2 regions of the Lysinibacillus phoenicis genome follow, and region 2 is predicted to be linked to the other one. Evidence: riboswitches for the same ligand, from Rfam matches in the RefSeq annotation. Region 2 holds a riboswitch; the other holds the start of a gene.

Region 1 (4,432 bases), 3.4 Mb from region 2:
GCCTTTATTGTTCGTAAAAATCTGGAGGAATCACCAGAATGGTTAGCATCACAGAAAAAAGATAATAACAAGCAAGAGAAGGGAAAACTAGCTCAGTTATTTGCTTCTCCACGCATTACACTAACGACTCTTTCTCTAATTTTAATGGCTACTGTTCAAATCGCAGGCTATAATGGTCTGATGATTTGGTTACCATCGATGCTACAGAAATCGCAAGGTTTATCTGTCTCAAGCTCAGCATTGTGGACAATTAGTACTGCCGTCGGGATGATAATTGGGATGCTGACATTTGGTAGATTTATGGATCGCTTTGGTGCGAAGCGATCGTTTGGTATCTTTTTATTAGCATCTGCTTGTGCAGTGTTCCTTTATTCCTTTGCCACTGGTGCAGCAGCTATATTAATTGGTGGTGCGGTTGTAGGATTCTTCTCTAACGGAATGTTTGCAGGGTATGGTGCATTAATTAGCAGCTTCTATCCAGTACAAATTCGCAGTACAGCAACAAACACGATATTTAACTTTGGTCGAGCTATTGGTGGATTTTCACCAATCTTTGTCGGCTATATTTTACAAAGCTATGATATGACAGTTGTAATGATTTACTTAGCAGCACTATATTGTATTTCCTTTATCGTTATGCTCACGCTTAAAAGCTCCAGCAAGGAAATGCAAACAGCATAATTTTTAAAATCACGAAAGAACGAATTCCACTTCTTCAAATGGGATTCGTTCTTTTCTTATTAGTTTTTAATTAATTATAGTAAACCTTTTGAACGTTTCTCAGCGATTTCTACAAGGCGTTTTGTAATTTCTCCTCCTACGGAACCATTTGCGCGAGAAGATGCTTCTGGCCCTAGCTGAACGCCAAACTCTTGTGCAATTTCGTATTTCATTTGATTGACAGCTTCATGTACACCAGGTACTAGAAGTTTATTTGAACTGCGGTTATTGTTAGCCATTTTTCTCACCTCCTTGAGTTTAGAATGGTTGCTAACGTATTTTTCATACATTTTAAAAGAAGGAAACGCACACGCTAATTGCTAACAACAACAACTTGTGGAAAGCTAGCAATAATCAGCAAACTCTCTGTTATAATAAAGCCTGGCTCATTTCTATAGTAGGAGTAAAAGGAGGACAATATAATGACGAATAATGATATTTTAATTCGCTTACGCTATGCACTAGATATAAAAAATGTTGATATGGTGGAAATTTTTAAATTAGGCGGACTCGACTATTCGAAAGAAGAAGTCTTAAATATGCTCATTAAGATTAATGATGAGGAAGAAGCGCCAGAAGAATACATCAAATGTAATAATAAAATGCTTGAAGCATTTTTAAATGGATTAATTACTTTTAAACGTGGACCACAAAAATCAAAAGATGGTCAGCCTGAAGGACCGCTACCTGTGACAGGCAAAGAAAGTCCAAATAATATGCTTTTAAAGAAAGTAAAAATTGCCTTAGCGTTAACAACAGAGGATATGCTCGAAATTTTATATGATGGTGGAATCAAAGTTACAAAAGGTGAATTAGGCGCTTTATTAAGAAATCCAAGCCATCGCAATTATAAAGAATGTGGCGATTCATTCGTTCGGAATTTTTTAAGAGGCTTAACATATAAGTATAGAGAATAAAGCATAAATGCCTTGTCAATAGAAATCAAAAAGTACCATTTTTTTCTTTAAATTTTGTTGACATTTTGTGACGAAATTGTGTACAATAAAATTATCACAAAATGTTCACAAAAAAGATGAAAAATGTTCACAAACAAAGGGGTGCTTGTATGATTTATTTTGACATCTTATTGGTAGCTATTGCATGTGTTACAATGCCTTTTATTGTTGCAGTAATGTTAGATATTTTTTATGCAGAACGAAAGAAAGTTCGTTTTTCATTACGACGTACTTCAGTTTGGTATATCACTATGTTTGCACTATCCTTTATACCATCTGTTTTACTTGTTACACAAAACGTATAATGTATTCAAACACTTAGGGGTAAGTGAAATGATGAAAAATAGACAGCTACAACGTTAAAAACAGTTGTAGCTGTTTTTCTTTATGAAAAGAAATGGTGAATGAATGCTTCACGTTGCTGTATTTTCAATCAATCAACCATTTGTTAACGAAGGGTAAAATAGTATAAAGTATGTATATTTTACCTGGATAGCATTGACTACTTTTACCTGCTGTGTTAATTTTGGGAGTGGAAATATAGGCAAATTTACTGAAAAGTAGAGACGCAAAGCTACAGGTCTAAGGCAATAATTGCTAGGATGGCTGGGTTGCAAAAGACTGCTAGTTATATCCATCAATTTCTAGTTTATGTTCTTTTATGCCTATTTCTTTTGAAATAGGTTATTTTTTTGCAAAAAAATCATTGTAAGGGGGAAAAAGATCATGAAGTTATTAAAAAATGCCTCATTAAAAAACAAACTTTTACTGACGGTTACAATTGTAGTGTTACTGCTCATCGCCATTATTACTTCGCAAAGTATTAGCGAATTAAATAATCGGATGACTGTCGACTTAGAGCAAGAGTTAAAAAGTGTTGGTTTATTGACAGCTATGAATTTAGATAGTGATGAAGTAAAAGATTTATTGTCTGAAAAAGGGGAAAAGAACGCTAAGTTTACAAAGATCCAAAAACAACTCGATATGATCCAGGAACAACAAGGTATTATGAGTTGGAGCTATATTTGGGACGTTCAAGATGAAGGTGGGGTCAACCCAATCGGTTATACAACCAATTTAAATGAGGTGTATGAAGCCGGTGAAATTTTTACTGATTTAGCGGATGAACATGTTGAAACAGCAAAGAAGGCTATTGAAAATAATAGTACGGAAGTAACTGATATTTTTGAAGATCCTTTTGGCTCTTGGAGAACCGTTTTTAGTCCAATTAAAGATGATAACGGACAACTGATTGCATTATTAGGAATTGATTACTCCGCTGATTATATTAATACGATAATTAAAACAAGTGTTATTAAACAAATTGTTATTGCTATTATCGGAATATTAATTTTATTAGTTTTAGTTTACATAATTATAGACCGTCTTTTAAAACCACTTAAAAAAGTAGTAAATGTTGCAAATCAAGTTGCCAATGGCGAATTAATCGATGTGGATTTAGATACGTCAAAAGATGAAATTGGAAAATTATCTGAGTCCATTCGTACAATGGTTGCTAATTTACAACATATTATTTTAAACATAAGAAATACTTCAAATCATGTTTCTTCAGCAGCCAATCAATTAACGGTACATGCTGGGGAGACGTATAATAGCTCCACAAATATTGCACAAGATATGAAACTAATCACTCAGAATGCTGAAGCTTCTATGACCATGACAGAAGAAACAGCTGCTGCAATGGAAGAGACAGCTACAGGTATCCAGCAAATTGCTGACTCTGCTAACACGGCTGCGGAATCTTCTATTTCGGCTTCGCAAGCTTCTGAACGAGGTAATCAAGTTGTACAGCAAGTTATTGCACAAATGGAATTAATTAATGATTCTGTTGAACAAATAGGGACAACAATTAATGGTTTACATGTCAATACGAAAAAAATAAGTGAAATTGTAAGCTTGATTACTGCTATTGCCGATCAAACAAATCTGTTAGCATTGAATGCCGCTATTGAAGCAGCACGAGCAGGTGAGCATGGTAAAGGCTTTGCTGTTGTAGCCGATGAGGTGAGACGTTTAGCTGAACAATCTTCACAGTCAGCAACAGAAATTTATAATCTAATTAGTTCTATTCAATCTGATTCTAACGCTTCGATAACTGTAATGGAGAAAGGGAAAGCGGATGTTAAAGTGGGTATGGCATTCACGAATGAAGTAGGAGAAATCTTTAAAGAAATTCTTACTTCATCAGAAGAAGTAGCTAGCCAAATACGTGAAATTTCAGCTGCCTCACAACAAATCTCTGCCTCATCAGAGGAAGTAGCGGCATCTGTCAATAATATTAAACAATCGGCAGAGCAGTCAGCAGAATTCTCTTCAAATGTTTCGAAATCTACACAAGAGCAATTATCTACAATGCAGGAAGTAAAGGATGCCTCTTCTTCATTAGGAAAAACAGCTGAAGAGCTACAAGGGCTTGTTGCAAAATTCAAATTGGAGAATGATCAGGATGGAAATTAACTTTACAGGTAAAAATGTATTAATTACTGGCTCAAGTAAAGGAATTGGCAAGGCCATTGCATTAGGCTTTGCTCAACATGGTGCGAATATTTTAATCAATTATATTGGGAATGAGCAAGAGGCAGAAGCTGTACGTGCTGAAGCAGAAAAGTTTGGTGTGAAAGCTTTAACTTTCCATGCCGATGTTTCTAACTCACAAGAAGTACAAGCGATGCATCAATTTATGGACGAGCACTTCGGGGAAATTGATATTCTTGTAAATAACGCCGGATTTGCAC
Region 2 (4,432 bases):
AAATCTTGAGCTTTTAAAATCAATTCAAGATCGTACAGGCTGCCGAATTTTACTAGCCCTTAAAGGTTTCTCAATGCATTCAACATTCCCTTTAGTTGGGGAATATTTAGCAGGTATTACAGCCAGCTCACTGCATGAGGCACGCCTGGGCTATGAAAAAATGGGCAAGGAAGTTCACGTTTATGCTCCTGCATATATTGAGCATGAAATGGACGAGCTTCTAGGATATGTGGATCACATTGTTTTTAACTCATTTAACCAATGGGCACAGTACAAGGATAAAGTGAAATCTGCAGGTAAAACAATTGAATGTGGTATTCGAGTAAATCCTGAGTACTCTGAAATTGAAACTGCGCTTTACGATCCTTGCTATACAAATTCCCGTCTTGGTACGACTTTAGCTAACTTCGATAAATCACAGCTTGACGGCATTGATGGCTTGCACTTCCATGCGATGTGTGAGCAAAACTCTGATACGTTAGAGCGTATTATTGAAGTAGTAGAAGAAAAGTTTGGTGATGTTTTACACCAAATGAAATGGTTAAACTTTGGTGGTGGCCACCATATTACACGTGAAGATTATGATGTAGAGAAACTTGTTCACATCATTAATTATATTCAAGAAAAGTATAACCTGCTTGTTTACCTAGAGCCAGGTGAAGCAGTAGCGCTTAATACAGGCTATTTAGTCGCTACAGTACTTGATATTCAAAAAAATGGGATGGACCTTGCTATTTTAGATACGTCAGCAACATGTCATATGCCTGACGTACTTGAAATGCCATACCGCCCAATGATCATTGGTTCTGGTCAAGCGAATGAATTCGCACACACATATCGCTTAGGTGGACTTACATGTCTTGCTGGTGATGTGATTGGCGATTATTCGTTTGAAGAGCCATTAAAACCAGGTGATCGACTTGTCTTCACAGATATGGCCCATTATTCAATGGTGAAAAACCATATGTTTAACGGCGTCAACCTCCCTTCTATCGTTTCTTATAATGATGAAGAAGGTATTAAAGTCATTCGTGAATTTAAATTCGAGGACTACAGTGGTCGACTGTCCTAATACCAATAGAAAAGTCCTTCCAGTTTTACACTGGAAGGACTTTTTTTATGGCCGCATGGTCATCCAATTCTCCACATAATGAATGGCTACTCCATGAAAAGCATCGTTATTTGAAAAATGTTGGTGAACAAGTATAAGCTGTTCATTCATATAAGCTTCTCCATTATCATAAAAAGTAATATTTTGCCCTTCCTCTGAAGCGCCTGTTTCTACACCAATTACAATCGATTTATTCATCGTGGAAGCATAAGCAATTTCATGCTCAACAATAGAAATAATATCTTTTGCAGCATCGCGATAGGCCATGATCGTCACACTATCCACATGGTCAATGACCCAATCAGCTAATAACCCTTTTCCAAATTCGTTATGATACTGAACTTCATCAAACCAAAATGGCATATCTACTTCTAAAGTAAGTTGTAACTGATTTGCTTGCTCACTTGCTTTCATTATTAGTGTTTGATAGGATCCTATCGTTTGTGCTTGATGTGAGCTCCATCCACTATTTAAATAAGGTTCAACATCAAGATGAACCCCAGAAAATTGCTCAGATTCAGTTGAATTCTCATTATATGTATGTAACCAATTAAACAACTCGTCTTGGCTTCGACTACCCTCAGCTGAAACCCAGCTTGCAGCACCATCCAATGCATAAATGCGAATACCTTTGTCAGAAGCGTTGCTAATAAACTGCTTATAGTCATCGTTCGCTATGCCTTGATCGATTTGCAGATAAACCTTTTTAACATCGTTATGTTCTAAAAATAATAATATTTTTTCTTGGTCATCCATGATGAGGGATGTATCCCACAGCCACGTAGCCTTTTCCTGTGTAGCCATTGCATCAACCTTTCCACTTGATAAAGCTAATGAACTAATCATGATGACGATTAGTGCTGTCCACAACTTTAATTGTCTCTTCATACAAACTAACTCCATTCTACTCGCCACGGCTCCTAGAACAGAACCTGGCAACCTGACAATCATGCACTGAAAAAATAGTGTTTAGACTCATGGCTTTGCGTCCTTCCCTTTCGGTGAAGTTTGCCTTTTTCAGTTTTTTCTTACTCATTATCATACGCGGCTAGCAACGGTTTGTCTGTAGGTATAATGCATAATTGTCACATGTATGATCAGGTAAAAACGATAAAATACAGGTTAAATTTACTAGTCAAATATAAAAAAACGTAGAGTACTTAAGCCTCTACGTTTTCCTTTTCATTTTCAAGCATTTTGTGTAAATAATCGATAATTTCCCGAATGCCCTCTAATGAATTAACCAGTATTTTTGGATCAACATATGTTATCATACGATTTTCTAGATTAGCTACAGCTGTAAAGTAGCGCGTTTTACTATAATTGACAAGACCCAATTGTTGCAGTATGGAATCATCAAAATCAAGAATTTCACGAGCCTCTGTAACAAGTAATCCATAATTGACAACGTCCGTATTCATCACAATAATACGAGCAGTTGCTGTATTGGAGGAGCGGTTGTATAGTATTCGTTCAAAATCGAGAACGGGTACAAGCTCACCTCGAATTCTTGTAAAGCCTAGAAGATAGTTCGGTAAATGAGGAATAGGTGTTACATGCTCTAATTTTTCAATTGATATCGCTTGCTCTACAGGTACCGCATATTCCTCTGTCCCACAAGCAAAAACGACTGCTTTGACACTTTCCATGCGTTCACATCCTTCTATTCGACTGTTATTTTTTTGCAGATTCCTTGACGATTTCAACGAGTAAATCTGCTAATTTTTCTAATTCTTCGACTGGTATTTTTTCATTTGTTGTATGAATATCCTCGTATCCGACAGATAAATTCACTGTAGGAATACCAAATCCTGCGATCACATTCGCATCCGATCCTCCACCAGAAATACCTAATGTTGGTGTACGGTCAATATTGCGAACAGCTTCCATAGCAACCTGCACAACTTTATCTGTTTCTGTTACACGGAATCCAGGATACATAAGCTTCACTTCCACTTCTGCACGTGCGCCTAATGAAGCGGAAACTTGTTCAAATGTTTCCTGCATATGCTTTGTTTGGGCATCTAATTTAGCTTGATCAATGGAACGTGCTTCAGCTAGAATCGTCACTTCATCACATACGATATTCGTTGCTTGGCCACCTTCGAAGCGTCCAATATTAGCTGTCGTTTCCTCATCTAAACGCCCAAGCTTCATTTGAGCAATACACTTAGATGCTACTGTAATAGCGGAAATACCTTTTTCAGGAGCAACCCCAGCATGTGCCGTTTTGCCAATAATCTTTGCAAAAATTTTCGCTTGGAATGGTGCGGCTGTTACGATCCCACCTACTTTGCCATCACTATCCACCGCAAAGCCATACTTTGCTTTAATGTTAGATGGATCTAACTCTTTAGCACCAGCAAGACCGCTCTCTTCACCAGCGGTAATAATGAATTCTATATCTCCGTGCTCTATATCTTGCTCTTTTAATCGCTTGACCATCTCAAAGAGTGCTGCTAGGCCTGCCTTATCATCAGCACCTAAAATTGTCGTACCATCGGATACGATATAACCATCATCACGCAGGGATGGTTGAATGCCTTTCCCTGGAACAACTGTATCCATATGAGAAGTAAAATAGATTGGCTCCACATCTAGAGTACCTTTTAAAGTGGCGATAATATTGCCTGCTCCATGTCCATTACGCGTATGTGCATCATCTTGGATGACTGTAAATCCAAGTGCAGTTAATTTATCTACAAGAATTGGTGCAATTACTTGTTCATGCTTTGTTTCTGAATCAATTTGAACGAGCTCAAAAAACTCTTCTACTAAACGACTTGTCATGTTGTAAAACTCCCTTAGTTTACGTGTTCTTCCACGTTATAGTATACGTATTATTTTAGCACAACGTCAGAAGAGTTGAAATCACTTGAACAATCCGACAGACTAAAAGTCCGAGAAAAAAATCCTCAGACTTTCCTTAGACATTTAAAATAGCCTCTTTTTCTTCTATTATCGTTTGTAGATAGCTCACTGCTTTGTTATGTTTATCCCGTAAGCGCCAAATTGTATTATGTACATCATCTTGCACACGTGATACCTGTTCCCTTGCAGTTGAAATTTTAGAATGGACAGACCAGGCTGAAAAAATATCATCAAAGAAGTAGTCAGCAAATTTAACGAAACCATCTGTCTCCACATGGAGTGATTTTGTTGACATCTCATGAACATCCAATAATTCATTATGAAAACGTTGCAAGGCAATTTGAGCACTGTGTAAGTAGTTCTCCGATTGATCGAGTGCATCGTGCTTTAAGTGAGTGGCAATGAGTCCACCGCCAAAAAAAGTATCCCAAGTGGAGTATCCGCTGGCAG

What was found. A riboswitch is a leader RNA that binds a small molecule or an ion and turns the genes downstream of it on or off. The one in region 2 is predicted to bind cyclic di-GMP.
Region 1: it holds a riboswitch for cyclic di-GMP, as region 2 does, so the genes downstream of both, ABC382_RS18520 (methyl-accepting chemotaxis protein) here and ABC382_RS01215 (amidase) in region 2, are expected to answer to the same signal.

What each region holds. Positions count from the first base shown of each region.
Region 1 covers NZ_JBDFMP010000002.1:3,419,700-3,424,131, forward strand. The annotation lists gene ABC382_RS18500 (MFS transporter) at 1-681, shown strand, start outside; gene ABC382_RS18505 (alpha/beta-type small acid-soluble spore protein) at 756-959, opposite strand; gene ABC382_RS18510 (YehS family protein) at 1,143-1,637, shown strand; gene ABC382_RS18515 (hypothetical protein) at 1,787-1,981, shown strand; cyclic di-GMP riboswitch class I at 2,210-2,295, shown strand; gene ABC382_RS18520 (methyl-accepting chemotaxis protein) at 2,403-4,154, shown strand; gene ABC382_RS18525 (SDR family NAD(P)-dependent oxidoreductase) at 4,144-4,432, shown strand, end outside.
Region 2 covers NZ_JBDFMP010000002.1:11,049-15,480, reverse strand. The annotation lists gene nspC (carboxynorspermidine decarboxylase) at 1-1,072, shown strand, start outside; gene ABC382_RS01215 (amidase) at 1,118-1,999, opposite strand; cyclic di-GMP riboswitch class I at 2,043-2,134, opposite strand; gene ABC382_RS01210 (chemotaxis protein CheW) at 2,272-2,760, opposite strand; gene ABC382_RS01205 (M20/M25/M40 family metallo-hydrolase) at 2,786-3,901, opposite strand; gene ABC382_RS01200 (coiled-coil domain-containing protein) at 4,038-4,432, opposite strand, start outside.